One region of the Peribacillus sp. YIM B13482 genome, then DNA from elsewhere that is predicted to be linked to it. Evidence: riboswitches for the same ligand, from Rfam matches in the RefSeq annotation. Region 1 holds a riboswitch; the other holds the start of a gene.
The links. A riboswitch is a leader RNA that binds a small molecule or an ion and turns the genes downstream of it on or off. The one in region 1 is predicted to bind S-adenosylmethionine.
Positions count from the first base shown of each region.

Region 2: linked by a shared signal. The riboswitch ahead of metK (methionine adenosyltransferase) and the one ahead of mtnW (2,3-diketo-5-methylthiopentyl-1-phosphate enolase) in region 1 are both predicted to bind S-adenosylmethionine.

Region 1 is NZ_JBHZPF010000016.1:26,385-41,670, forward strand. It holds gene ACFX4L_RS10315 (ATP-binding protein) at 1-844, shown strand, start outside; gene ACFX4L_RS10320 (hypothetical protein) at 1,020-1,727, shown strand; gene ACFX4L_RS10325 (YozD family protein) at 1,902-2,072, shown strand; gene deoD (purine-nucleoside phosphorylase) at 2,315-3,019, shown strand; gene ACFX4L_RS10335 (lmo1851 family serine protease) at 3,314-4,771, shown strand; gene ACFX4L_RS10340 (LCP family protein) at 4,880-5,767, shown strand; gene mtnA (S-methyl-5-thioribose-1-phosphate isomerase) at 5,944-6,990, opposite strand; gene mtnK (S-methyl-5-thioribose kinase) at 7,005-8,207, opposite strand; SAM riboswitch class I at 8,285-8,439, opposite strand; gene ACFX4L_RS10355 (carbon-nitrogen family hydrolase) at 8,511-9,293, opposite strand; gene ACFX4L_RS10360 (pyridoxal phosphate-dependent aminotransferase) at 9,393-10,565, shown strand; SAM riboswitch class I at 10,695-10,848, shown strand; gene mtnW (2,3-diketo-5-methylthiopentyl-1-phosphate enolase) at 10,953-12,185, shown strand; gene ACFX4L_RS10370 (2-hydroxy-3-keto-5-methylthiopentenyl-1-phosphate phosphatase) at 12,192-12,851, shown strand; gene ACFX4L_RS10375 (methylthioribulose 1-phosphate dehydratase) at 12,848-13,477, shown strand; gene ACFX4L_RS10380 (cupin domain-containing protein) at 13,501-14,034, shown strand; gene ACFX4L_RS10385 (CobW family GTP-binding protein) at 14,158-15,084, shown strand; gene ACFX4L_RS10390 (hypothetical protein) at 15,147-15,281, shown strand.
Region 2 is NZ_JBHZPF010000036.1:26,842-42,127, reverse strand. It holds gene mnmM (tRNA 5-(aminomethyl)-2-thiouridylate-methyltransferase MnmM) at 1-543, shown strand, start outside; gene ACFX4L_RS16870 (hypothetical protein) at 696-893, shown strand; gene ACFX4L_RS16865 (hypothetical protein) at 909-1,091, shown strand; gene ACFX4L_RS16860 (alpha/beta hydrolase) at 1,166-1,969, opposite strand; gene ACFX4L_RS16855 (gamma carbonic anhydrase) at 2,180-2,698, shown strand; gene metK (methionine adenosyltransferase) at 3,219-4,412, opposite strand; SAM riboswitch class I at 4,577-4,740, opposite strand; gene pckA (phosphoenolpyruvate carboxykinase (ATP)) at 5,140-6,726, shown strand; gene ACFX4L_RS16840 (nucleotide sugar dehydrogenase) at 7,282-8,583, opposite strand; gene ACFX4L_RS16835 (glycosyltransferase) at 8,628-9,944, opposite strand; gene ACFX4L_RS16830 (glycosyltransferase family 4 protein) at 9,973-11,118, opposite strand; gene wecB (non-hydrolyzing UDP-N-acetylglucosamine 2-epimerase) at 11,373-12,509, shown strand; gene ACFX4L_RS16820 (hypothetical protein) at 12,928-13,128, shown strand; gene ACFX4L_RS16815 (erythromycin esterase family protein) at 13,335-14,696, opposite strand; gene ACFX4L_RS16810 (sensor domain-containing protein) at 15,175-15,286, shown strand, end outside.

The DNA.
Region 1 (15,286 bases):
AAAGACTCTTGTGCGTCCAGTTCAAGATCTTGTCGAAGCGACTGAAGATTTCATTGAAGGGAAGGAATTCGTCGTTTCCCATAAAAGAAGCTTCGAAGAAATGGAAAAATTGAATCTCGCCTTTCTAAGAATGATGGAAACGATAGAAGATCGTGAAAAGGAAATCGTCCGTACAGAAAAATTAAAATATGTTGGCCAGCTTGCTGCCGGGGTCGCCCATGAAATCAGGAACCCGCTGACGACAATAAAGGGCTTTTTCCAACTATTGAAGAGCCAGGATCATGATAAAACATTAATAGAAAAATATAGTGATGTCATGCTGCATGAAGTTGATCGGGTCAATGTATTCGTGACACAACTTCTTGATTTGGCTAAACCTCATCAATTAGAATGGGAGAAAATAGATTTAAAAGATTTCCTTGATGAAATTATAGATACCTATACTTCTTCAATTCCTAGTTCTCCTGTAAAATTAATTAATGGAGTGACACAATCCGTCTTTGTTTATTCAGACAAAAACCGGTTAAGACAGGTCCTCTTGAATGTCCTGAATAATTCTTCTGAAGCTATCGAAGCAAAAGGCCAGATTGAACTACACCTGACTGCCGTGTCCCAATATGTAAAATTAATGATCAGAGATGATGGAAAAGGCATCAGTCCCGAGAATTTTAAAAAAATCGGCATGCCCTTTTATACCACTAAACCTGATGGAAACGGCTTAGGTGTAGCGACCTGCATCCAGATAATGGAGGAATTAAAAGGGAGATTCCAAATTGAGAGCGTTTACGACGAAGGAACGAAAGTGACGCTCATAATCCCTACTACGAACCGTCTCATAAAATGAGACGGCTTTTTGGTTGTAGTAAAATAATGTACAGGGTTTTTCATTCCTCTTTAATAAAATGGCAAGTTACTTATCTAAATGAGCAAAATGCCCTCTCTTTTCCATTAACCTCCATGTTTGTTTGTGCATATAATTTACTAATCAACGATAAGGACCATATTGGGGGATGTCTCTTATGGGCAAAAAAAAACAGCCGAAATATAAATTAGGCGATACAGTCGTAATAACAATGTATGGGACAGTCGGGAAAATAACCGATGTCAAATTTCTCGATGGTGCTTATGTGTATGAAGTGAACTATAGTGAAGGTCTTTATATCGAAAAAACATTGCAATCCATAAATGAATATGAAGGAGAAATCCTTTATCAAAAAGAACAAATCGATATTGAATATAAATATTTATTAGGTGACTTAGTCCAGGTAGATGGATATGAACAGGATTATTTCAAGATAATCGGTTATCGAACGGAGATTTGGCGCTATAAGGAAAATGCCTGGGAGGATGTAATCTATGAGTTATCAAGAATCTCGGATGGTGAATGGCTTGAAGCGCATGAAGAAGAACTGACTTTGATAGCCGATGCTAAACGTGCAGATGGGATCATTAAAAAGTTAGGACTGCTCCTTTCTAAAAAGAATAATGAGCTTGCTATCATTGCTAAACAAAACAACCCTGGTAAAGGTGAGCGAGAAATGACAATGACAAAAAATGAAAAAAAGGAAATGATTGATGGACTGTTGGATTTATATAATGATTATTGTAAGCTCTATGAACATTTTGGCGATGATGAATATCGTCATATCATGAAGATTGCCCTTGCTAAAATTGAAAAAGCGGCAGAGGAAATTTACCCAGATCATAAAAAAAAGCAAACGAAGTGAAAAGTATGCCAAACTTTTAAAGGGTCAATTTCCAAGTTTCTTAAAAAACCATATAATTGGCCGAGAAGGGACCATGGTAAATGTAGGTCCTTAAAATGATTTTCCATAATGGAATGCCTTACTGGAATATTTGTCTCTACACACTCATAGACCTTTAATTAAGGGGGCGATGATTTGCGAGAAATTGAGGTTTTTATTGATACAGAAGAGATAGCGGAATTCTTTTTTCAAGAATTGATAAGACGGGGCTATCTTCCAACAGAAGCTGAAGTTGAAGATCTTGCTGACATCACATTCGAGTATCTTCTTGAAAAATGCATAATTGATGAAGAAGTCGATGAGTAACCTGTCATACGACGGTTAGCAGCTTCCTTTCCCTTAATTTTAAAAACCATTAAAAAAAGACGGCGGACCTCCGCCGTTTTGTTTGCAATTTAGAAGAGGGTGCCAAAAGCCTTTTCTTGATTACCAGTTTTCCTTATCTTTTAAGTCTCTAGGATAAGGTTCAATTTTCCTAACTTGTGGCTGATATGGTATAGTAGTTTTTGAATATCATTTCAACCACAAGTTAAGGAGGACATAGTTGTATGAGCGTACATATTGGTGCAAAAGAAAATGAAATTGCGGAAACGGTCTTACTTCCTGGGGATCCGTTGCGTGCAAAATATATTGCTGAAACATTTTTAGAAGATGCTAAACTTTACAATGAAGTTCGTAACATGTTTGGATATACAGGAACGTATAAAGGGAAACGAATTTCTGTCCAAGGCACAGGCATGGGTGTCCCATCCATTTCCATCTACGTAAATGAATTGATGAACAGCTATAATGTCCAGAAACTGATTCGTGTGGGAACTGCAGGGGCCATTCAAAAAGATGTAAAAGTCAGGGATGTAATCCTTGCGATGAGTGCTTCCACCGATTCCCAAATGAACCGTATGACTTTCGGAGGAGTGGACTTTGCCCCAACCGCGGATTTCGATTTACTAAGAAAAGCTTATGATGCGGGTACAGCTAAGGGCTTGCAATTGAAGGTCGGCAATGTATTTACGGCCGATCAGTTTTATAACGATAATAGTGAATTGGAAAAATGGGCAAAATACCAAATCCTTGCGATAGAAATGGAATCAGCAGCCCTATACACGCTTGCTGCTAAATTTGGCCGCCAAGCTTTATCTGTATTAACCATTTCCGATCACATCTTAACCGGTGAGGAAACATCGTCGGATGAGCGCCAGTCAACTTTTAACGAAATGGTTGAAGTGGCATTGGAAGCAGCTATCCAAGACTGATAATTGGCTGTGTTACGGCGGGTGACCAGGAATAAGTGATGCTGGATAATGAAAGTTGGGATAGAGGCTCATTCATTCCTTGGTATCCGCATTTTTGTAATGTCGAGGCTCATTCAGGAATTGCCTGGGTGTCCTTAGTGTTCCATTTGATTTACCGTTTACTGAGGGTTAAAAAAATACATATGATCATAAGTTGTTATTTTTGATAACAATTATTTTTCGATTGGCATGAAAGCTGATAAAATAGAATGAAATCGTTTATATCGTCATGAAGAATGAAAGTGGTGAGGCTAAGTGGAAGAAGAAAATCAAAAACAGCCAAAAGAGGCAGGGAAATTCATTAAAATAAAGAAGTTTACGTTCATTATGGGGATTTTCTTAGTCATATTTCTAACAGCAGGGATTACTACAATAGCCTTGACCTTTGGAGATGAAAAAGTAGAGTCATTAGCACCTGATAAACATGCGGAATTTGAAAAGCTGTATTCTACATACGATACAATAAAGGGTAATTACTATGAAAAGATTGATCAAGACAAGCTGGTTGACGGGGCAATTAATGGAATGATTAAATCATTGGATGACCCTTACTCTGCATATATGGATAAAAAGGAAGCATCTAGTTTCCATGAGAGCATCTCTTCATCTTTTGAAGGAATCGGTGCAGAGATTCAGGAGCAAGATGGAAAAATCATGGTCGTCTCACCAATAAAAGGGTCCCCAGCAGAAAAAGCAGGGGTAAAGCCGAATGATATCATTTTGAGTGTGAACGGTAAAAGCGTTGAAGGACTAAGCTCTTCTGAAGCTGTCCTGAAAATCAGGGGCAAAAAGGGTACGAAAGTGGATTTGTCCATCTCAAGAGCTGGTGAGTCGGAACCGATTGAGCTCACGATTAAACGTGATACAATTCCGATTGAAACAGTTTATGCGGAAATGCTTGATGATGGAGTTGCAAAAATTCAAGTGACCAGTTTTTCCGAACATACAGTCCAAGAGCTGAAAACGTCGCTTGAAGAGATGTCGAAGAAGGATATGAAGGGTCTGGTATTGGATTTGCGAGGAAACCCAGGGGGACTGCTTGACCAAGCAATAGAAATGGCAAGCCTGTTCATACCTAATGGGAAAGTGGTCCTTCAAGTTGAGGATCGCAACGGGAAAAAAGAAGTCTATAAATCGAAGAATGATGGAGAGCTGAAGATACCGGTAGTCGTGTTGATTGATGATGGCAGTGCCAGCGCTTCTGAAATTGTTGCGGCCGCTGTCAGTGAATCTGCGGACATTCCTTTGATCGGTGTCAAATCATTTGGAAAAGGGACTGTGCAGACTGCCCAAGACTTTGATGATGGGTCTAACTTCAAATATACGGCAGCCAAATGGTTGACTCCTAAAGGCAATTGGATTCATAAGAAAGGGATCAAGCCGGATATTACTGTGAAGCTTCCTGACTATGCCAGCCTTCCGTACATTTCGCCTGATAAGGAATTGAAAGCATCTGATTCCTCCAGTGAAGTGAAAGCAGCCGAAGAGATGCTGAAGGTAGCAGGCCATGATCCTGGTAAGATAGATGGATTCTTTGATGAAGCAACTACAAATGCGGTTAAAGCGTTCCAAAGGGAACAAAAAATTAAAGAAACTGGTACCATCAAAGATGATACTACCGTGAAATTGATGCAGGTCATACGGGAAAAAATACTAAAAAACGACACACAAGTGAAAAAAGCGGTTGAAGTATTAAAGAAAGAAATCAAATAAATGGAAAAGCCTGTCAGCGATTATCGATGGCAGGCTTTTTTGTCGTTCAATGAATAGTATTCCAATATAAGGTAAAAGATATGGTTAATTTTCCGATGAGGTGAGGTAATGAAAGAAAAGGTACTGTTCATATATCTAATGGTCTGGATTCTGGCAGGTTGCACCTATGCGCCTTTACCCAAACAAAATGGAAATGCAGGTACGGAAAAAAAGATAACCAAAGAAATGATCCAAGAAGGCGTGAAAACATTTCTGTTAATTGGTGTTGATTCTCGCGGGGAGGAAAAATCTCGATCAGATGCGATTATACTGGCAAAATACTTTCCAGAGCAGGAAAAACTAAAGCTGGCTTCCATTATGCGTGATAGTTATGTGAAAATCCCTGGGGATAAATCAGCATATAACAAAATAAATGCTGCTTATTATTATGGTGGAAAGGAGCTGCTAAAGAAAACCATTCAGGAAAACCTTGATGTCAAGGTCGATCATGTTGCAGTAATTGACTTTCAGGGATTTGTGAAGATGGTGGATTTGCTTGCCCCTGAGGGGGTAGTGGTGGATGTGGATCAGGAAATTATTGATGATATGAGTATTCAAGCAAGCGTTGGTAAAAATGTTTTACATGGTGAGGAAATATTGAAATATGTCCGTTTTAGACATGACGATGAAAGTGATTTTGGAAGGGTAGAGCGTCAACAGGAAGTATTGGTTCAATTAAAATCAGCGTTTATAAATCAAATCTCGTCCTTCGAAGGTATAGCGGCCCTTCCTAGTATAATCGAACAAGGACTTTCCTATTTAAATACTGATATTGGGGTGAAAACGATAATGGAAATGGGTCCAGAAGCCGTCTTCCATACACCGGACACCGTTGAAACTCTAAGGATCCCCGTAGAAGGAAGCTATAAAGATGAAATATATCCCCATACCGGAGCCGTGTTGGAAATGGACTATACTAAAAATAAGAAGGCACTTCAAGAATTTTTTACAAAATAAGAATAACTATTCATCATTTGTTATCGAAAACATCAATCGAAAGAGGTGATTTGTTCAAATCACTTAAATTATTTTATAATAGACCTCGCAAGAATATTACTATTTGATCTTCTTTTAAAAAACGAGAGGGATACTTAAATCCGTCTCGTCTTTTTATATCAATAAAATGACCTGGATCACTTAACAAAATGCGGAATGTTTTTTACAAAATCAGATCCAATGATGCCGTTTTCTGTAATGATGCCGGTAATTAGCTGATTTGGTGTAACGTCAAAGGCTGGATTGAATGTCTTCACGTTTTCCGGAGCGATCCGTACACCTTGAATGAAGGTGATTTCCGCTTCATCCCGTTCTTCGATCGGGATGGATGAGCCGGATTTGATAGAAAAGTCGAATGTGCTTGATGGAGCAGCCACATAAAAAGGGATACTAAAGTGCCTAGCTAATATGGCCAATCCCAATGTCCCGATTTTATTTGCTGTATCACCATTAGCCGCAATTCTGTCGGCCCCAACTATAATTCCATTGATCCGTTTCTGAAGAATCGTATGTGCAGCCATATTATCAGATATTAATGTGACGTCAACCCCTGATTGCATCAGTTCCCAAGCAGTCAAACGCGCCCCTTGCAGGACAGGTCTGGTTTCACAAGCGTACACTTTTAGCGGAAAGCCCCTTTCTTTTGCAAGGTGGAATGGAGCCAAGGCTGTTCCATAACGGGCTGTGGCAATCCCACCAGCGTTGCAATGCGTTAGGATGGAATCACCTTTAGCGAATAAGGATAAACCATGTTCCCCAATTTTCCTGCACATTTCTTCATCCTCAGTAAAGATGGCTTTGGCCTCCGTTACAAGTGCTTCCTTGGCAGCTGAAATGCTTTGTGCTGCTTGCAAGGTGCTTTCCATCCTCCGTAATGCCCAAAAAAGGTTGACCGCAGTAGGCCTGGAAGAGGCGAGCTTTTCAATATGCCCCGTTACATTCTTCTTGAATTCCCCTAATTCAGTGGTTGTTTCCTGTTTGGCACCAAGTGCAACGCCAAATGCTGCCGTCAGTCCGATTGCTGGGGCGCCGCGTACCTTTAATGTCAAAATGCTGTCGTATACATCATCAACTGAATGAAGTTCAATGAATTCAGTTAAGGAAGGCAGGGCCTGTTGATTTAATAATGTAATATGGGTATCATCCCATTGGACTGAATATGGTAAGGGTGCTAGTGTCGTCATGTACAGGTCTCCTTTTAAAGGGTTGAATAAAATGGAAGTGTATGGTTTTTCAACGCATCAATGACAGCTGGAACATCCAATTCTTCCCGTTTTTTAATTAAAAAAGCACCAATCTTCAATGTTGTCGTTTTCGCAGCGATCCTAGATTCTTTATCTTCAATGACATTTAGATCGGCAACATGGGAAAGGCCAATGGTTCGCCGAATCAATTCGCATCCGGCAAAACCGAATGCGTCCCTTTTGAATTTAGCCAGTAAATAAGGTAGATAACCCTTCACATTGCGGAATGGGCTTATATTTTGGGTGTTCCATAGTTCAGTATATGCTTCTTCAAAGGCATTCCAAAATTGATGGAGGTGTGTGAAAATCTCTTCCTTTCCAGGGCCATTACGTGTGACTGCCTGAAAAAGAAGGTTGGCTGTGTATTGACCTAGGTCAAAACCAACTGGGCCATAAAAAGCAAATTCTGCATCAATAACCTTTGTTTCAGTTTCACTTGCAAATATACTTCCTGTATGTAAATCTCCATGAAGCAAGGATTCCTGCTCGGTTTCAAAGCTTTGTTTCAGCTTGGCGACTTCAAGTATCACATCTTGATCATTCCAAATACTTTTGGCGGCATCAGTCAATTCCACCTCGAAATCTCCGGGGAGCTCCTCGAAAAAAGGATCCGTGAAAATGTAGACTTCAGTGATTCTGCAAAGCTCCGGATTCGTGAAGTGTCGGGCCACTTCTTTTTTCGCAGAGGGTTCTAAATGATAATCGGATGTATAAAATGCCGTCTTCGCTACATACTCACCGATATGCTGTGAAAGCAATGGATATGGATCACCATCGATTAATCCTGTTCTAACGATTTTCAAGTGCGATAAATCTTCCATGACTGTGATCGCAAGCTGTTCATCCGAATAATAGACTTGCGGTACGAATTCGGGGCAATAGCTTTTGAAATGAATAAGTGCATTCGCTTCAATGGCAGCCCTTTTCAATGTCAGCGGCCAGCTTTCGCCAATTACCTTGGCATATGGGACAGCCTGTTTGATTATTATTCCTTTATTTGTATCAGTTTCTGTAATATGAAAAACATAATTTAAGTTACCATCTCCGATTTCTTTACAGTTTAAACTGGCATCCGCATTGACCAACCCAAGTTTTTTTGCAAAGGTTATAGCTGTTTCGTTTGTCAATCTTTTAAAATTCGAATGGTTTTGAGTCATTTTTTTCCCTCCAGGTTCAAAATAAGAATAAAAAAGCCTCTTTCATATAGAAAGAGGCAGAAGTTTTGGCTTCGGACCTCTCATCTCCCAGAAAAATGAATTCTGGTGGAATTAGCACCGTGCTCTGTGGATTTTATAATCCGGCGGTGGATCCGCCCCATTTCACAATGGTATTACAGTCGGTTGCTGGGCTTCATAGGGCCTTTATCCCTCAGCCTGCTCTTGATAAGAGTATATGTATTCTGAAATTTTAATCTTCGGGAAAATAATATCAACTTTTTAAATAGTTTGTCAATGGGGAAATTAATAAAAGTCCGGCCGGCGATCTTCGAATACAGGTATTTTGTTACGTGCTTCCGTAACTTTAGTGAAGTCCAAGGTGCCTGTCAATAGTTCGTTTTCTTCTCCCGCTTCACTTACGATAACTCCCCATGGATCAATAATCAAGGAATGACCAGCAAATATATTATTGATATCCGAACCTGAACGATTAACGGCTACAACATAGGCTTGGTTCTCGATGGCACGACTAATCAATAAGGCTCTCCAGTGATCGAGTCTGGGCTTAGGCCATTCTGCGGTTACGAATAGAACTTCGGCACCTTGAACAGCATGGGCTCGCTGCCATTCCGGGAAGCGGATGTCATAACAAATGAATCCAGCACATATTTTTTCATCAAGAGTGAATAAACCTTTTTTTTCACCTGGCTGCAGGTAGCGATGTTCATCCATCAATTGAAATAAGTGAAGCTTATCATACTCTTTAATGAGTTTTCCATCCTTATTGATGATGATCATGGTGTTATAGATACCCTTGCTCGTTTTTTTGGCAATGGAACCGCCTACGATGTGAATCTCGTGTTTCCTTGCCTGTGTTTTAAGGAATTCAATCGTTTTTTCCGCCTCTTGATCAGCAATCTCATTTAACCTGGTCAAGTCGTATCCAGTTGTCCAAAGCTCTGGTAAAATGACGATATCGGGTTCTGACCGTGCTGCTTCTTCCAACCATTGTTCAGCAACCTGAAAATTGATATCCGGTTGCCCGAATGCTATATCCATTTGAATACAGGCTATTTTCCACTTCATCGTTTAAAACCCCCACATGTAAAAAATGCTTTACAAGACTATGATAAACATATATCATTTGTGACTATAATTTCAAGAAATTTCAGAGAAGGTGTATAAATGTTGCAATTCGAAAAATCCGGAAAGCTTCAGGACCTGCCAAAGCAGTTTTTTGCCTCACTTGTCGCAAAAGTCAATGCGATTACGGCGCAAGGACATGATGTCATTAATTTAGGCCAGGGAAATCCTGATCAACCTACGCCTGAACATATCGTGAAAAGTTTACAGACTGCTGCTGAAAGATCGATTAATCATAAATATTCACCATTCCGGGGACATCAATATTTAAAGGATGCCGCTGCCGTCTTTTATGAACGTGAATATGGAGTCAAGCTGGATCCAAATAGTGAAGTGGCGATTCTCTTTGGAGGAAAGGCAGGTCTTGTCGAACTGCCGCAGTGTTTATTAAATCCAGGTGATACGATCCTGGTTCCTGATCCCGGCTATCCGGATTATCTTTCAGGTGTAGTGTTAGCCCAGGCAAAAACCGAATTCATGCCCTTGACAGAAGAAAATGGTTTTCTTCCGAATTACAAAGTTATACATAAAGACGTGCTTGATAAAGCCAAAATGATGTTCTTGAACTATCCGAATAACCCCACTGGTGCTTCTGCAACTGAAAGTTTTTTTGATGAAACCGTCTCCCACGCAAGAGAGCATTCAATTTGTGTGGTCCACGATTTCGCTTATGGAGCGATAGGGTTCGACGGAAAAAAACCGACAAGCTTTCTCCAGGCAAAGGGAGCGAAGGATGTAGGAATAGAAATATACACACTATCGAAAACATACAATATGGCAGGGTGGAGAGTTGGCTTCGCAATGGGGAATAAAAGTGTCATAGAGGCTCTTGAACTATTACAAGACCATCTTTATGTGAGTCTCTTCCCGGCGATACAGGAAGCAGCGGCAAGTGCATTGCTTGACTCGCAGAGCTGTGTAGAGGAATTAGTGAAGATGTATGAGGGGCGCAGGAATGTTTTCATTGAGGGATTAAGGGCAATCGGCTGGGAAGTCAAAGCTCCTGAAGCATCGTTTTTTGCCTGGCTCAAGGTACCAAAAGGTTTTACGTCAGAGAGTTTTGCAGACTATTTATTAACGCATGCCCACGTAGCTGTTGCCGCAGGAAATGGATTCGGTGAATTTGGCGAGGGTTACGTAAGGGTAGGGCTTCTGACTTCGGAAGAGCGGTTAAAAGAGGCTGTGGAACGAATTCGCACACTAAACTTGTTTTAACGAAGGATTGAGGTATCCAATGTATCCCACCGTTAAATGGTTAAAAACGTATTGACAAAGTATGGAATACCTGTCAGAATACAAAATAAATTCTAAATCTTTCGATACTTGTAACTATATATCAGCGTTTTCTTATTTTGAGCAGGTGGAGGGACTAGCCCTATGAAGCCCAGCAACCGACCGTAATTCCATTGTAAAATGGGGCGGAATTCTTCGCCGGATTTTTAATGAAATCCACAAGGCACGGTGCTAATTCTTGCAGCCAATGGCTGGGGGATAAGAAGATGGCTTTTTAAGCCTCTTCTTATATGAAGGGGCTTTTGCCATTTAGAGCAATGCCAGGTTAATGACTTCGAGAGTTTACTAACGTGTAATAGGAGTGATCAGATGAGCGAGATAGTCGCTACTTATTTAATTCATGACTTTAATGGAAATCATGAGAAAAAAGCAGAGAGCATTGCCTTAGGTTTGACTGTGGGGACATGGACGGACCTGCCCCAATTGGTCCAGAAGCAACTGGAAAAGCATAAGGGACGTGTAGTATCCGTAACGCCACTATCTGAAGAAGAGAGGGCAAACGGCTACTTTAATCGTAAAGTGTACCGTTCGCTAATTAAAATTGCCTATCCGGCTGGGAATTTCTCTAATGATTTACCTGCAATCCTTACGACGGTCTTCGGCAAACTTTCATTGGACGGTGAAATAAAACTGATCGACCTGGATTTTGTCGGTGCTATTCAAAAAGCGTTCCCGGGACCGCAATTTGGCATTACAGGCATAAGGGAAAAGATTGAGGTATTTAACAGGCCCCTGGTGATGAGCATCTTTAAAGGTGTATTGGGAAGGGATCTAACCTTCCATAATGAGCAACTGAAGCAACAAGCGGTAGGAGGTGTTGACCTAGTTAAAGATGATGAGATTCTCTTTGACCAGGAACAGACTCCATTTTTCGATAGAATAAAAACGGGAAAAAGAATTTTGAATGAAGTCTTTGAAACGACTGGCCACCGAACTTTATATGCTGTCAATCTATCAGGGAAAACATTTGATTTATTGGATAAGGCGAAGCAAGCGGCTGAAGCAGGGGCAGATGCTTTATTGTTCAACGTTCATACATATGGTTTGGATGTATTGCAAGCCTTAAGTGAACATGATCATATCAAACTACCGATCATGGCGCACCCCGCATATAGCGGGGCATTGGCATCTTCATCATTTTATGGGATAGGCTATCCATTATTGCTTGGTAAATTAGTGAGGTTATCAGGAGCGGATTTATCCTTGTTCCCATCACCTTATGGAAATGTCGCACTTGAAAAAAAGGAAACATTAGCGATTGCTGAAGCTCTTACAAAAGATGAATTTTCATGGAAAAAGGCCTTCCCTGTACCTTCTGCAGGCATTCATCCAGGCATGGTTCCCGACCTGATCAAGGATTTTGGGCTGGACAGTGTCATTAATGCCGGAGGTGGAATTCACGGACACCCTGACGGAGCAGAGGGCGGGGCCAAGGCTTTCCGTTCTGCTGTTGAAGCCGTACTAGCAGGAAAGGACCTATCAGAAGCGGCGGCTGAGGAAGAAGGACTAAAAAAAGCTCTTGTTTTATGGGGAGGCTTGTAAGAAATAATGAAACCGATCATCTTTTGCGATTTCGATGGAACGATCACCAACATAGATAATATCATTTCTATCATGAAAAAATTTGCGCCACCGGAGTGGGAAAAGTTGAAAGACGATGTCCTTCAGCAAAAAATCAGTATATCTTCAGGGGTCGGTGATATGTTTTCCTTGCTTGATAGTGGCTTGAAGGATGACATCATTCAATATGTATGCGAGACGGCCGGCATTCGTCCAGGATTTAATGAATTCGTTGAGTATACGAAAAAAGCCAACATCCCTTTATATATTGTAAGTGGAGGCATGGATTTTTTCATTGCACCTCTTTTTAATGATATCTTGCCAGCAGATTCCGTTTATTGCAACAATGCATTTTTCAATAAGGAAAAGATTTATATTGAGTGGCCCCACGCTTGTGATGACCAATGTAATAAGGATTGCGGTTGCTGTAAGCCATCAATTATGAGGGGAATTGCGAGTGCGGGTGATTTTAAGCTCGTTATTGGAGATTCAGTAACGGATTTTGAAGCGGCAAAACAGGCCGATTTTGTCATAGCCCGTGACATGCTGCTTGAGAATTGTGATAGAGAAGGGATTCCTCATCAAGGTTTTGAGACGTTTTATGATGTAATTGATATTTTAAAGCGGCGGGAGGAGGTAAAGGCGTGAACACACATACTGAAGAATGGCTGGAGCTAGCCGATATTAAAGCTGAACTGGCCCAAAGGGATTGGTTTATGGGAACAAGCGGGAACTTGTCCATCCGCGAGCCCAAAAGTCCTTTCTTTTATATTTCGGCAAGCGGTAAGGATAAAAGGAAGCAATCGGATTCGGACTTTTTATTGGTGGATTTAAAAGGAAAACCAGTTGAAGAAACGGAGCTAAGGCCATCGGCCGAAACTTTGCTTCATACCGTTATTTACGGGAAAACCAATGCGAACTGTGTACTCCATGTCCATACAGTTGAAAATAATGTGATATCCGAATTGTACGGAGATGAAGGTCAGGTTTCTTTTCATAATCATGAAATCATAAAAGCGACCGGACGGTGGGATGAAGATTCAGAGCTTCGGATTCCAATAATATATAATCACGCTGACATTCAACAGTTATCCGATAAGTTCAAGCAACATGTCGAAGAAGACTCTGGCGCCGTGCTGATCCGCAATCATGGAATTACGGTCTGGGGTATAAGCGGACTCGAAGCAAAAAGAATACTTGAAGCTTGCGAATTTTTATTTCAATATCAACTGTTGCTTAATCAACAAAAGGCGTTTGCAGGTTCTTTAAGATAAAAGATCCTAGAGGAGGATGAATGATGGCGATGATTAGGTTCCATGAAACAAACGAGGTTATTGAAAACGGTGAACAGGTAAAAGGCTTTTTAGAAACACAAGGGGTTATTTATGAACAATGGGACATTTCGAAATTACCGGCCCATCTTGTGGAAAAATACGATCTGACAGATGCTGACAAAGAGGAAATCCTTTTAACTTTCAAATCTGAGATAGCGGAAATTTCCGAAAGAAGAGGCTATAAAGCTCAAGATATCATCACATTATCCGATGCAAATCCAAACTTGGATCAAATGCTTGAAAACTTTAAGCAGGAACACCACCATGAAGATGATGAAGTGCGTTTCATAGCAGGCGGAACCAGTATTTTTGCCATTGAGGGCAGGGATAAGCAGTGGTTTGATGTACGGCTTAATCCAGGAGATCTTATTAGTGTACCAGAATCCACACGGCATTATTTCACGCTGGCAGAAGATAGAAAAACTGTAGCTGTCCGTATTTTCGTTACAGCGGCAGGATGGGTGCCGATTTACGAAAAAGACGAAGTTCAAGCATGAATCATTGTCGAAAAACCAGCTTACGGGCTGGTTTTTTATGTGGTTCGGGCAAGTGCTTTTAAAAGATAAGTATGATAAAATTTAACGGAATCGAATTTTACAGGATCATGGGAGCAGATACAAATGAAAACAACCGAAGTTTACATATTAGGAGGATTTCTCGGCAGCGGGAAAACGACGCTTCTACGAAATATATTAAAACAGGAAAGTGAAGCAAATAGGAAAGTGGCCGTCCTTTTGAATGAGCTCGGCAGTGTATCGGTGGACAGCGGCCTGATTGGTGATGAAGTGCCATTGAAGGAGTTGTTTGACGGGTGCATTTGCTGCACCATTCAGGATAAGCTGGAGGTTCAGCTTCATGAATTGCTAACTGAAAACAACCTGGACGCCGTTTATATTGAAACGACGGGCGCAGCCCATCCAGTTGAAGTATTGGATGGCATCATGTCGCCGCTTTTCGCCAAAAGACTGGATTATAAAGGGATTATAACGGTCGTCGATTTACTACGGTGGCGCGATCGGGAAGAACTGTCTCCGCAGCTTCGGCAGTTGCTTGCTGAGCAAATCCACCATGCGGATTTCATATTATTGAATAAAGTGGACCTTGTAAGTGAGATGGAGGCCGCACAGCTGATATATTCGATACAGGCGCTTAACACCGATGCTGTTTGTTTATTGACGGAGTATGCGGCCATTTCCTTGATATCGTTGCAGCAGATGCAAAGAAAACGGCAAAATGGCCATCAAAAGCTTGATGTACACGACCATTTGCATTTAACTGCAGTGGTCCACACATTTGAGGGTGCCGTGGCACAAACTGACTTTGAAGATTGGCTTAGGGGCCTTCCGGAAACGGTCTATCGAATGAAAGGATACATTTCCTTTACACATTCACAACTCCCCCATTTATTCCAATACTCATACGGAATGCCGATGTATATGAATGAAATGATGAAAATGCCATTGAATATCGTCATTATCGGTGAAAAGTTGGATAGGGAAATTATCATCGGCCAGTTGAAGGCTTTGGAAGCGAAAGCGGCCCAATAAACGTCTGCCGTCCATTAAAGAGAAACATAAAAGGAGACTTTCTTATCAAGGAGGCGGTAATATTGCCATGGAATAAGAATGATTATCCGAATTCGATGAAAAATCTAGATGAAGATTTAGGGAAAAGGCCATTGAAATCGAGAATGCATTATTGGATGATGGATATGGGGATGGAAAATTCATTCCAATTGCCATAGACCGC
Region 2 (15,286 bases), on a different contig from region 1:
AGGATCCTGCTTGAAAAAGCGGTCCAGCCCGGGGATATTACCATTGATGGCACGATGGGCAACGGTTTTGATACTGTCTTCCTGGCAGGACTAACCGGAGAAAACGGACATGTCTATAGTTTTGACATTCAGAAAGAAGCACTCCAAATCACAGCGGCCAAACTGATGTCCGAGAATTTACAGGAACACTGCACCCTCATTCACGATGGGCATGAACAACTCAGTAAATACATCAGAAAAGAACATTCCGGAAAGATCACAGGTGCCATATTCAACCTAGGCTACCTTCCTGGCAGTGACAAATCAATCATCACCCAAGCAGATACGACGATATCAGCTATTGAACAGCTGTTCGAGATGCTTGCACCTGAAGGCATCATCATCCTCGTCATTTACCATGGACATCCAGGAGGATCGGCTGAACGGGATGCATTGATGGATTATGTACAGGACTTCCCTCAACAAAAAGCGCATATCCTGAAATACGGCTTCATCAACCAAGCCAACAATCCGCCATTCATTGTAGCGATTGAAAAGAGATGATCGCTCCTGACACCGTTCTTTCCCGGAACGGTGTTTTTTCATTAGAAGGAAATGGCTCAAATGATCGGCAGCAAATTTCCAATCATAACTTTTTGAATTTTTCGTCTATAATAATTATAATTAAAGAAAATAGATAAGAAGGTGTAGAAAAAATGGAACAGTTGCCTATTTCATTACTGACCGATATATTGACAGAAAGAATCAAAAGGGATTCGAGTGAAGAGTACGGGAATTTTGTCAGATCGCTTAATTCATTGACAGAAAAACAAAAAAACATGGAAGACCTCAAACAATTTGAAAATCATTTTGATAAGTTCCTGCCACAGCTCGATTTAGTGATTTCCACATAAAACCATGAAGAAATCATGAATATGAAAGCGACGCTTTTAGATTTATTCGCTAATGACTTGAGCTTTAAATCCATCTATCTCCTATCCACCGCCTTATCCAATAAAAATGAACTAACACATTTGAGCCAATTTATGTATCCGGTTACTTTTTGGGCACCGGTCATCAAATCGTACGAATTACTTACAAAAGCAGGTTGATCCATTTCAAATAAAAAAAGCTGCTGAATGTCTCACTTCAGCAGCTTTTTCAATTATTCCGCAGGATTTACCGATCAAACGACATACCCTAATATCTTTAGACGATTTTCAACAAAACTCAGCGCATATTGGAATACATCATCACGCTCCGGTTCGTTGAAGATTTCATGATAAAGCTTCGGCCATTCCTTATATTGCTTTTCACTGGCCAGGTTATAATTAAACCACTCACGAACCGCCTTCTTATTCACGATTCGGTCATCTCCGCCCTGCATGACCAAAAGCGGCACATCCTGAAATTCGGGAATCTCTTCAAAAGCATCCTTCATCGCCTGTGCAAGCTCGCGATACCAGCGAATCGAAACCTTCGTGATATATAATGTATCGTTTCTATCGGATTCACGAATTTCCGCACTTCTCGTCGCCATTTCAGGTGTCAATCCGGAATCTACTCTTAACTGAGGCATCATGATGTTCAAACCATGGGAGATGGTTGTCAGGAACTTCCGCGGCTTCGTCACGAGGCCTAAACATGGAGAAGAAAGAATCACCCCTGCAATGTCCCATTCCTCTTCCTGAAGAAGGCGTATCGAAATCAAACCGCCCATGCTATGTCCAAGTAAAAAGACCGGCAACGAATATTCGTAAGCCTCTTCTATCCAGCTTTTCACTTCGTCTAAATATTCATCAAAGGAATCGATATGTCCCCGGTAGGCGCGAGTTGTCATACCCTGCCCAGGAAGGTCGCCCATGACGACATGGTATCCAGCTGAAAGCCACATTTGTGTTAACCACTTATAACGGCCGTGATGTTCCATCGCCCCATGAATGATGACAATTACGCCTTTTGCGTCTCCTTCTGTCTCCCATTTCCACATTCGAAATCCCCCTTTCACTTTTCACTTGTTGTATACGATCCATGATAGTTAAAATAATATATATAAATTATAACCATATTCGTGATTTTCGCCAAAAAAGAAACCTAACAAGTTGTACATTTATATTATAAATAGCCAAGTGTATTTGCATACGGTATATTAAAATAATACATAAAAACATTCACTTCGGAAAGGAAATGATTGAAAATGATTATTTATCCGTTTAAAGGTAAAGAACCTGATATCGCTGAAAGCGCTTATATTGCTGAAAACGCTGTCGTGACAGGTGATGTGAAAATTGGTGAAGAATCGTCAATTTGGTTCAATTCCGTCATACGCGGCGATGTATCCCCAACCATCATTGGGAACAAAGTCAGTATACAGGATAACAGCGTTCTGCACCAAAGCCCAAATAATCCATTGATCATCGAGGATGAAGTAACCATTGGCCATCAGGTCATTTTACATAGCTGTAAAATCCGAAAAGGAGCTTTGATCGGCATGGGCTCGATTGTGCTTGATGCAGCGGAAATCGGCGAAGGGGCTTTTATAGGTGCAGGCAGTCTCGTTCCCCAAGGCAAAGTCATTCCACCGAACATGTTGGCATTCGGACGCCCAGCTAAGGTCATTCGTGAAATCAACGAAGAAGACCGTCAGGATATGGAACGTATCGTACGCGAATATGCTGAAAAAGGGCAATACTACAAAACGGCAGAACGTATAAAATAAACTGAATATAGCGGGAACTTATAGGTACGCACCAAACTTACGAACTCACGAGTATATGAGCCAAATTCACGAGTAAATGAACCAAACTCACGAGTATTCGCACTAAACTCACGAGTAAACGAGCCAATCTCACGAGTATTCGCACTAAACTCACGAGTATATGCACCAAACTCACGAGTATTCGCACTAATCTCACGAGTAAACGCCCAAACTCACGAGTATTCGCACTAAACTCACGAGTAAACGCCCAATCTCACGAGTATTCGCACTAAACTCACGAGTAAACGAGCCAAACTCACGAGTATTCGCACCAATCCATGAGTTTATGCACCAAACTCACGAGTATTCGCAACAATCTCACGGGTATACGCACCAATCTCACGAGTATTCGCACTAATCTCACGGGTATATGCACGTGAGTGGATTTCTATGGGATTTCTTGAATTATTCCCTCTGACGGCAAAATAAGTCAATAAAAAAAAGGTGTCCGCTATAAGCGGGACACCTTTTCATTTATTGATTATGCTTGTGCTTTTAATGTTTCTGCTTTATCTGTGCGTTCCCATGGAAGATCGACATCTGTACGGCCAAAGTGTCCGTATGCAGCTGTTTGTTTGTAAATCGGGCGACGAAGATCAAGCATTTTGATGATACCGGCTGGACGAAGGTCGAAGTTAGCGCGAACTAGGTCAACAAGGACTTCTTCGCTAACAGTACCAGTTCCGAATGTATCAATCGAGATCGATACAGGCTCTGCCACACCAATTGCGTATGCCAATTGAACTTCCGCTTTGTCAGCAAGGCCAGCTGCCACGATGTTTTTCGCAACGTAACGAGCAGCATATGCCGCAGAACGGTCAACTTTAGTAGCATCCTTACCAGAGAATGCACCGCCGCCGTGACGAGCGTATCCGCCATACGTATCAACGATGATTTTACGTCCAGTAAGACCAGCATCCCCTTGAGGTCCGCCAATTACGAAACGGCCAGTCGGGTTGATGAAGTACTTAGTTTCAGCATCGATCAATTCAGCTGGAACAACTGCTTTAATTACATGTTCTTTTAAATCTGCTTGAATTTGTTCAAGCGTAATTTCTGCATCATGTTGTGTAGAGATAACGATCGTATCTACACGTACAGGACGGTTATTCTCATCATACTCCACAGTTACCTGTGTTTTACCATCAGGGCGTAAGTAAGCAAGCGTTTCATCTTTACGAACTTGAGCCAGGCGGAATGAAAGTTTATGTGCCAATGAGATCGGAAGCGGCATAAGCTCTTCAGTTTCATTACAGGCAAATCCGAACATAAGACCTTGGTCCCCTGCACCGATTGCATCGATTTCTTCCTCTGACATGTGTCCTTCACGAGCTTCCAATGCTTTATCGACGCCAGCTGCGATATCGGCAGACTGCTCATCAATTGAACTTAATACAGCACAAGTTTCAGCATCGAAACCGTATTTCGCACGTGTGTAGCCAATTCCTGCAATCGTATCACGAACGATACGCGGAATATCCACGTAAGCGGATGTTGTAATTTCTCCAGCAACAAGTACAAGACCTGTTGTTACACTTGTTTCGCACGCAACACGTGCATTTGCATCCTTAGCAAGGATAGCATCTAAAATGGAATCTGAAATCTGATCACAAATCTTGTCCGGATGGCCCTCTGTAACAGATTCAGAAGTAAATAGACGTTTCTTTGACATCATATTTCCTCCTTGGAAGTTAGTATGTTGTAGGCATAAGCCTGATTTTTTACGGAACTCGTTTCCCTCATTAGTTTCAACTATAGACACAGAATTACTTATTAAAAACACAAAAACCTTCCCTGGCAAATGAGGAAAGGTTTAAAATTCTGTCTTCTATCCTTTCACTCTTATCGTTCAAGGGTTTTTTACCTTGCTCAGGTTAGCACCATCACCACTATTCCTTGAAGAACCATCGCTTTATTTTCGGCGATCGATCTTGGAGTCAAGTTCAATATGGCAGGTTGCTGGGTTTCAAAGGGCCTGTCCCTCCACCAACTCGGGATAAGAGAATCCGTACAATTTAAGATATTATCGTATCTGGTTGGAATTTGTCAATGCTTTTCTAAAAAAGAACATTTCCCCCAGAATGGGGTTCACGTGAAAATACGTGTTGGTTCAACGTCTTTAAAGGGTTTCCAAGCCAGGGCGAATAGAAATAATGAAAATTGCCATTAATAATAGAACATTGAGAAAAAGAATTGGAAAGGCATCATGATTTACCATTCAAAATTAAGATGCTTCCATGAAAGTATATGCGATCATCCTGACTCGGTTCCTTCCCATTTAAATTGATTAATGCGGCCAGTTGAAAATTATCACAAAAAAAAATAAATAGTATAGACTATTTAAATGAATGTGTTATACTAATTGTAATATAAAAACTTAAACAAAGGAAGGTACCTCATATATGAATTCTGTAGATGTTTCTAATGAGTTACACCAATTATTAACAGGAAACAATGTTCAAACTCAACTTTCAGTTCCTCAATTGGTTGAAAAGGTATTGAGCAGAAACGAAGGCGTTTTAACATCAACTGGAGCAGTAAAAGCTGAAACCGGCAAATATACTGGTCGTTCACCTAAAGATAAATATATCGTGGAAGAAGCATCTGTTAAAGATAAAGTCGATTGGGGTTCAGTGAACCGGCCAATTTCCGAAGATGTGTTCAATAAACTATATAATAAAGTAGTTGACTACCTAAAAGCAAAAGAAGAGATTTTTGTTTTCAAAGGTTTCGCTGGTGCAGACGAATCATCACGCCTTCCTATCCAAGTTGTTAATGAATATGCTTGGCATAATCTTTTCGCCCATACTTTGTTCATCCGTCCAAACGAAGAGGAACTAAGAGGTCACGAATCAGAATTCACAATACTTTCGGCACCTAATTTCAAAGCAGATCCAGAAGTGGACGGAACTTCTTCTGAAACTTTCATCATCGTTTCATTTGAACGCCGCACCATCCTTATCGGCGGAACGGAATATGCAGGAGAAATGAAAAAATCGATCTTCTCGATCATGAACTACTTACTTCCAGAGGCTGGAATCCTTCCAATGCATTGCTCTGCTAACGTAGGACGTGAAGGGGACGTCGCTTTATTCTTCGGACTGTCCGGTACAGGTAAAACAACGTTATCCGCAGACACTAATCGTAAACTGATTGGCGATGACGAGCACGGCTGGTCTTCTAACGGTGTTTTCAACATCGAAGGCGGCTGCTATGCTAAAACGATCAACCTTTCACGCGAAAAAGAACCACAAATTTTCGATGCGATCCGTTTCGGTGCCGTATTGGAAAACGTAGTTGTTGATCCTGAAACACGTGAAGCGAACTATGATGATAGTTCATTAACAGAAAACACTCGTGCTGCATACCAAATGCAAGCGATCGATAACATCGTGAGCCCAAGTATCGCAGGACACCCAAATACAATCATTTTCTTAACAGCTGATGCTTCAGGCGTACTGCCTCCAATCAGCAAGCTTTCCAAGGAACAGGCAATGTTCCATTTCCTAAGTGGGTACACAAGTAAATTGGCTGGTACTGAAAGAGGAGTAACTTCACCGGAAGCTACATTTTCAACATGTTTCGGTTCACCATTCTTACCGCTTCCCGCTACACGCTATGCTGAAATGCTTGGAGATAAAATTGACGAGCACAACGCAAAGGTATACCTTGTCAACACTGGATGGACTGGCGGTGCATACGGAACTGGCAGCCGTATGAAACTTGCTTACACTCGTGCGATGGTACAAGCGGCACTTGAAGGCGAATTAGCAAATATCGAGACAACCAAAGACGATATCTTTGGTTTGGATATTCCACTTCATGTTCCTGGTGTTCCTGACGAAGTGCTTCAGCCAATCAAGACTTGGGAAGATCCTGCTGCATATACACAAGCAGCTACAGCTCTTGCTGCCCAATTCCGTGCAAACTTTAAAAAATTCGGAAGCGTTCCAAGTGAAATCGAAGAACTTGGCGGCCCGACAGCATAATAAATTGTACCCAAAAGGACCAAGCCCTTGCTTGGTCCTTTCTTTATAAACTGACTAATCTGAGCAAAAAATCAACCATTACGATCTCACTGCTGTAAAAGCCACATTAGCCTGAAGCGCAAGGCAAACCAAATCTGCTCTTCACATGTCCACATAGGAAGTCATATTTACAGAACATATAGTATTATCCAATCTATATTTTTAAATAAAAACAGCTAAGAAACTGTCTCCTATGTTCCAGCTAGTGGCTATATTCCATTTGTTCAGAAAGCCCGGGGAAAGGTCTCCTGAACCAATCCTATACATCCTGCTGGCCATATAATAAACGAGAAAGTTCGTCATCCTTTTTTCATACTATAAAACCACTCCTCTTGCCCGCCCCACCTCCTCCTAATTAATTTAGACTTTGCTGCAAATAAAAAATTACAGGTTCATCCTATTATTATTTCAAATGATTTTTTAACATGTTGCAAAACTTAAAGGGTGCTGACTGAGTCAACACCCTTTATTCTCTATCCTATCCATTTCCGGCCTTGCAGCAGAATCAGTTGTTTATTAGATAATCATTTTGTTCCTTACTTCTTTCAAATGCTCTGTTTTATATTCGAATACATTGCCTAAGTTGACAATTTGGGTGTTATGTTTATTTGCATCAATGCAATTTCGAGTATCCAAAATTATTTTATGAGCCATCTTATTCGAAAGTTTGTCATAATCCATTTCTTTAAATTCATTATGATCGGTTAAGACAAGAATCAGGTCGGCATCCTTTACAGCGTCTTCGACAGAAACGACTGGCATTTTTCCAGATTGGACATGTGGGTCATGCAAGGATACTTCCACCTGATCCATGCTCATCAGGATATTTACAACATCAATGGCCGGGCTTTCACGGATATCATCTACATTTCCTTTGTAGGCAAGTCCAAAAACCGCTACCTTTGGTTTACGGATACCTTCAAGTAACATCCTGACACAATTGACGATATAATACGGCATAGAAACGTTCGTGTCGCGGGCTAATTTGATGATTCTAGCTGTCTCAGGAGCTTTAGCGACAATGAAATAAGGATCGACCGCGAGACAATGTCCACCTACCCCTGGTCCTGGTTGATGAATATTTACACGTGGATGCTTATTTGCCATTGATATGACATCCAATACATTGATATCCAATTGGAAGCAAACTTTAGCCAACTCATTCGCAAGAGCAATATTCACATCACGGAAGGTATTTTCCATCAACTTGGACATTTCAGCCGTTTTCGCATCCGTACGAATGATTTCCCCTTTAACGAAAGTTTCATAGACAAGGCTTCCTTTGTAGGAGCAGGCTTCTGTAATGCCGCCGACGATTCGGTTATTATGCACCAATTCTTCTAGTATTCTCCCAGGCAAGACACGTTCCGGACAATGTACGAGAAAGATATCTTTCCCGATCGTTAGCCCTGACATCTCAATCAATGGCTTGATATGATCATCCATGCTCCTTGGTGCAATCGTCGATTCAATAATGATGACATTTCCCTTCTGAACAAAAGGAAGAATACTTGAAGTTGCTTGCATAACATAGGTAAGATCACACGATTGGTGTTGATCCTCATTGTTTGGAGTTGGGACCGCAATGATGAAAACATCCGCAGGCTCAGGATTTAAGGCAGCACGAAATCTTTTGGCATCTAGCACTTCATTTAACACTTCTTCTAGTCCAGGTTCTTCAATATGGAGCTTTCCATTATTCAATTTATTAATAACATCAGGATGGATATCCACGCCAACAACATCTACTCCATGTTTTGCGAACATTAAAGATGTTGGAAGTCCTATATAACCTAGTCCCATTGTACATAATTTCATAATAACCACTCCTCATCATATTTTCTTCTAGTATTCTAGTTTTGTTAAGCTGATTGATAGATTTGGATGAAGATTTCTTTCTCTTGCTTCCAATTGTATTTTAGGCGGGCTTTCAGACAGTTGCTGCTCATTTCCGCTCTTTTTTCTGGATGCTTTAATAAATAATTGACTCCGTCTGCAATAGAACGGGGATCATGGGAGTCGACGCACATACCAACCTTCTCAGTGTCTACTACCTTTTGAATTTCTGGAAAGCTGCAGGCGATGACAGGAACTCCGCTCATCATATATTCAAACAACTTATTGGAAGAAGCAGAATAATGATTAAAGCAGACATTATTCAATACCTGAAAACCTAAATATGCGTTTTTCGTATAATGAAGCAAATCGTCAACAGGCACCTTCGGGATAAATTTCACCCGATGTTCGAGACCCATTGCCTCCACCTTTTTTATTAATTCAGGCTTGATCTTTCCATCTCCAATGAAAACAAGCGTTCCAGCTTCCATCATCGGCACTGCCTCAACCACTTTCTCTAACCCCCTGCCCGTTTGAATGCCGCCTTGATATAACAATATCGGCTCGTCCTCTGGCAGCTTGAGCAACTCGTGTAAATCCACGACTGTACTTTCCTCAGGCAATGTAGGGATTGGGTAGTTATGGACCACTTTCGGATACAGACCGTATAAGTCTTCATTATATTTAGCACGAGTATGATTTTCGGCAATCATTTCGTCGACAAATTTTAATAGAAATTTTTCCATTATCCCGTAAATCCGGCTATTATAACCGGTTCTGCTCGTTTGAACTTCATGAGAATCATATATGAGCTTTTTACGTCTTAGAAATTTACTGCTGATTGCTCCCTGCATTAACGTATTCAAATCATTCGAATGATAAAAGTCATATTTCTTTTTACGTCCGTAATGAACCATTTGAAAAAAAATATAGCTTCTTGTCAAAAGATTCGGCAGTTTTGTTTTCGTAACAATTGTGGCGATTATTGCAAGAAGCCCCATAACACTCACCAATACGACAGTACTGATCCAGCCCTTAATCAGGTTCATGTTCAACAAGGTATTCCAAACCAATAAAGTGAGAACGGTCAATTCAAACATCTTATTTTTCACTTTTTTCACGATTCTAAGTACTCTATTAAGTCTATCCCAGCGATTATTCACTCGAATGACATTAAATCCATTTTTATGTTTCTCTTTTTTTTGTAATTCTTCATTTTTCCAGTTATGAATGGCAATTAAGTCGACTTCATAACCTTCTTCAGTAAGGGCAGTGCACTCCCTTAGAACCCGTGCATCGTTGGTAAAATGATTCCACACAAACATACATACCTTCTTCGCCATTTTTACCTCCACTTTTCCAGATATGCCGTCAGCTAGATGCTTCCATCACGTTAATGAGCCCTTGAATATTTTTTGACCATAGAAAATTTTGTTTTGCATATCGATGGCCATTTTCACCCAGCTCTTCGCGAAGAGCCTTCTCAGAGGCCATTGTTAAAATATGTTGACTGATTTCATCAACCTTTCTACTATCTGCCACAATCCCGCATTGCGCCTCCGAAATCATTTGCCTGGCGCGCCCGGCGACATCACCGACAATCGGTTTCCCTACACACATATAGTCGATTATTTTTCCAGGCAGCACCTTGTTAAAGACATCCTTCTCAACTAAGCTTACATACGCAATATGGGATGAGGATACTTCTTTAAGAGTCACCCTCCTGTTCATCGCTTTGATGACCCTTATATTGGTCAACCCTTTAGAGGATATCTCGTCTTGGACCTCGGACATTCGATAGCCATATCCAATAATCGTGAATTCAATTTGTTTATGTTCTTTCAGTGTTTCAGCAACTGCTATTAACTTTTTAATATCTTGGGCAAGTCCGATATTACCCGTATAAACGACCTTGATCCTATTTTCCGAAATTGGCGGAAGCCTTTTTTTCAAGTTCAGCTCGTCTGCAGTAAGCGAATTTGGAATGAATTGGATATCATCATCTTTGACTCCTTTTGAAAGGATATAATCCCTAAATCCAGGACTATTGATGATAATTTGGTTAGAGTGTCGATATATTTTTCTTTCAAGGAAAAAAGCCATTTTCAAGATCCACTTATTCGTGAATACGCCTACTCCCTGCAATGATTCGGGCCATAAGTCTCTTACATCGGTTATTAGCTTTGCCTTCATCTTTTTCTTGGCAATCAATGCCGCAAATATCGGGAAAATAGGCGGGGTCGTGACAAACACATAGTCATATTTTTTTTCCAATCGAATGATTGTGTAAATGAAGAGCCACATCGCTTCCAAATAATGAAGCAAGCGTCTCCACATATTGCTTGTATACCTCTTCACTTTATCTGGTTGAATCCTGATGATATCTTTTTCCTCAATATCGACTTCATCCCAAAAATGGGAATCTTGATATAAACTTTGATGAGGATAACTCGGCCTCAAAGTGATGACTGTAACCTCATAGCCGCTTCGCTTCAAATTGAGATATACATTTTTCATCCTGTTTCCTGCGCTCCCAATTTCAGGATAAAAGTTTTGCACAATCATCAGGACACTTTTCATATGAGCCTATCACCTCGATTCTTAATATCGTCCTGCTTTTTATTGTAAATGGACGATATTAAGCGGGGGTTAAAGAAATATAAAGTCCCTATTAAGTTTGTAAATATTCTGTTAATTGTTGCGTTAATAAAATTTTTCTTAAGAACAACTCGTTATAATAGGGAGGAAATAAAGAAAGCGAGGAAATCATAATGCCTAAAAATCGTTTAAAGGTCATGACTGTGTTTGGGACAAGACCGGAGGCCATTAAAATGGCACCTGTCGTATTGGAACTGAAAAAACACCAGGAAGAAATCGAAACCATCGTAGTGGTCACCGCCCAGCATCGAGATATGCTTGATCAAGTCCTGCAATGTTTCAAAATAAGACCAGACTACGATTTGAATATGATGAAAGAAAGACAAACATTAGAAGAGATCACAACTCGCGGTATTGGGGAACTGAGCGCTCTTATGAAAGAACTGCAACCAGATATCGTGCTCGTTCATGGAGATACAACGACGACTTTCATCGCCAGCTTAGCCGCTTTTTATAATAAAATTCAAATTGGCCATGTTGAGGCTGGTCTTCGGACGGGTAATAAGTATTCTCCATATCCTGAAGAAATGAATAGACAGCTGACAGGCGTCTTAGCTGATTTGCATTTTGCCCCAACAAATCAGGCAGCAGAGAATCTAATTTTGGAAAATAAAAAGAGTGATTCGATCCATATTACCGGCAATACCGCTATCGACGCTTTGAAAACCACAGTAAGGAAAGACTACGAACATCCAATTCTATCTGGCTTGAATGGAGATCGTATGTTATTGATGACAGCGCACAGACGAGAAAATATCGGTAAACCAATGGAAGAAATATTCCGTTCCGTCAAACGGCTGCTTGAAGATCACACGGATATCCAAGTTGTTTTCCCACTTCATAAAAACCCAGTCGTCCGTGAAATTGCTTACCGGATTTTTGGTGAAACGGAAAGACTTCACTTAATAGAGCCGCTTGAGGTGCTTGATTTTCATAATTTTGCGGCGCACGCCCATCTAATAATGACAGATTCCGGAGGGGTGCAAGAAGAAGCTCCCTCACTTGGTGTTCCTGTCCTTGTATTACGCGATACGACAGAACGGCCAGAAGGGATTGAGGCTGGCACCCTTCTATTGGCAGGAATTGAGGAAGAACGAATTTATCAATTAGCCACAGACTTACTTACAAATGAAGAAGCCTATAAAAAAATGGCGACAGCTTCCAACCCATATGGGGACGGGTTTGCTTCAAAGCGGATTGTTGAAATCCTATTAAAGCATTGTGAAATGAAATCCCCCCTTCCATTATGAAAATAGTTCATGAAAGTAAGATAACGGAAAACGCCTGCCACTTTAGCGGCAGGCGTTTTCTCATTGGGTTGGATTTTAAAACGGATCACTTCCACTTTCAGGTTCTAAGCCAATGTCGGCAGTGCTTGTTCTTCAGTTTCAGCACTTATATAGGCGAGTGAAAAGTCTTCTCATGCAATTAAATGCCAACACAATAGCCTGAATGAGACTCAACGTAAATTAAATTGTATGGACCCATAGAGGAGGCCATAAGCATGGAACAAGCTCTTGAAGAGGAAAAAGCTTTTTTAGCCGGATTTCTGGAAGGGTACCGCTTTATTAAAGAGCCCCAGAGATCAGGTGGAGGTCTGACTCTGGTTTAGAGCATACAATCCGATATGCTATAAAAATAGAAATTATTTAATTGGAGGTGTCCAAGATGCGATGGGATGAAGTTCAGGAGCGTTTTCCTAATGAATGGGTCGTTCTCGAGGCGACCAAGGCGTATTCCAAGGAAGGTCAACGTTTCATTGAAGAGGTGGCCGTTATTGATTCCTACGAGGACTCCAACAAGGAGCTGAACCTTTACTTGTTAAATCTACAATTCACCGACGCCGAACAATCCCGCCAACGCTTTTAAGCCGATAAAAAGATAGACGAAATCGTAGTAATGCCAGAATACACATGGTTTGGTACATCTTTTGAGTAACGTTGCGTTTGCGTACATAGTGATCATAACGTTTGCAAGAATGCACGCCCCCAAGACAATCGAAGAGAACGGCATACAAAACGTAAACAATCCCTCATCCTGGTAACAAGTTAAGGGATTGTCTTTTTTATTTCATATTACTTGATATGCGAAGGGGTCGTTTTTTGAATATGAACCATAATGTCGAATTGCTCTTGAAGGGAAACATCATCATCATATTGCGGTACGTTAGGAATGATCTGTGCACCGCCATCAAAGAATGGCTGCTTTTCTTTTACCCATTGCTGCGCGGCTCCATTCAATTTGCGAAGATCTAACAGGAACTGATCGTAATGAACTTGTCCAAGCATATGATTGGAGCTGTTCTCGTTCTTCTGAATGGTATCCGCTGCAATCTTATTTTCACTTAATGATATATATGCTGTATATTTGCCTTCCGTGGTGGTGGAGCCAATTGCTACGTATTGATTACCTACACGTTCTTTCAGAAACTCCCCGGCGACTTTAGGATACATCTTCTCAGTGATGACACCTTTAGCTATGTGAATATTGTGCCCCCAAACCATCGTTTTTCCGCCAAGTTTTTCTTGAGCCCAAACAGCGTGCTCGGCTAGATACTGATCATGCAGCTTCACCATGCTCGGATAGTCAGCCGGAATCACCATCTTCGTAAAATTCTCTATCACCTTAGTCGTTTCTTTCACCCAAGCTAGCTCGTGTGAATCAGTCTCATTATTCGACTCCGTTTTGTCTTCAAGTAATTTGACTACTTTTTGCGCATTAGCCATATGCTTTTCTTTCACTTCAGTAGTCAGCTTCATATATTCCTGTAGATTACCTGCCACCGATGACAACTCTTTGTAGCTTTGCTCGACTTCCGGCAGCAAATCAGGATGATGCTCCTTTACATAGTTGATCACTTTATCGAAGACACTTTGATCCAGCATTTTTAAGTCGAGTCCGATAAATTGAATTTTCTTTTTATTTACAGGATCAGCGTTGTATTCCCGCATCCATTCTACCATAGCGACGATCTCATCATTTGGGTACAACAGCTTCAAAAACTCCCTAGGGTCGCCTTTTCCCGTTTGGATATACTCGTTCAGCTTTAAACCGTTGCCCCAATCCTCTTCAATCCCAAAATTGGTAAAGCCTAGCTCAGTGACCAAATACTTCACGAGGCGATGCTTCATCATAAAAATCTCCGAGCTTCCGTGAGTAGCCTCTCCTAAACCAACATAATTTGCATTCCCTATCATGTCTTTTAGCGGTTTTAAATCATCCAATGGTTGTTTCGGATCTGACGTCTTCAGTTGCTTCGCCTGTAATTCAAGTGATTTTGCAATACTATTTTGAGATATTTGAGCTGTCTCAACTGGTTGGGTTGTTCCTATTTGATCCGACTTTTCAGCTGGTCTCGTACTGCAACCTGCAGTTAGAGTCGCTGCACTTAGCATTACGGCAACTCCACCGTAAATCATTTTCCTTCTTTTGTTCATGGTATTCACCTCATGGATTTTTTTGAAGTACGACTCTTTCTGCATACAAGCATATTGGGTCGTCTTCAGCAGTCCAATTGTCACTCACTCACTATCATTTAAGCTAGTTACAAATCTACACTATTTCATATGACATGCAATGCTCGCTAACGTATTGATCAGCGCCAACATGTCACAAAGAAAATGATGACATGTTGTCACTGGTGGAGATGACAGCTGTGCGGTTAGTATGGAGCAGTAGGCAACCGCACCAACCTATTTTTTAAAGAGGTGCGGATTCACCTATAGAAAACCGTAGTCAAATCGCATTAACAACTTCAGAACAGTGTTTCCGTCTATGGCGTTTACTTTTTTTGCTGAGGTTGAGCAGGTTGGATATATTCCGAAAATGTCACATAACATTTTTACACTGGTGCGGTTGACGGAAGAAGCCCAACCATACAATACCGCTATTACACGGAGAGGAGCGATGAACCTTATGAAATCAGGTTTCATCCAAAATGGTTATTTTTTATTATTAACTTTCGTTACAGGCTTGTTTTACTTTTGCTTTTATATGGTAGCTCTGTCGTTCAGTTTAAGTCTTTCAT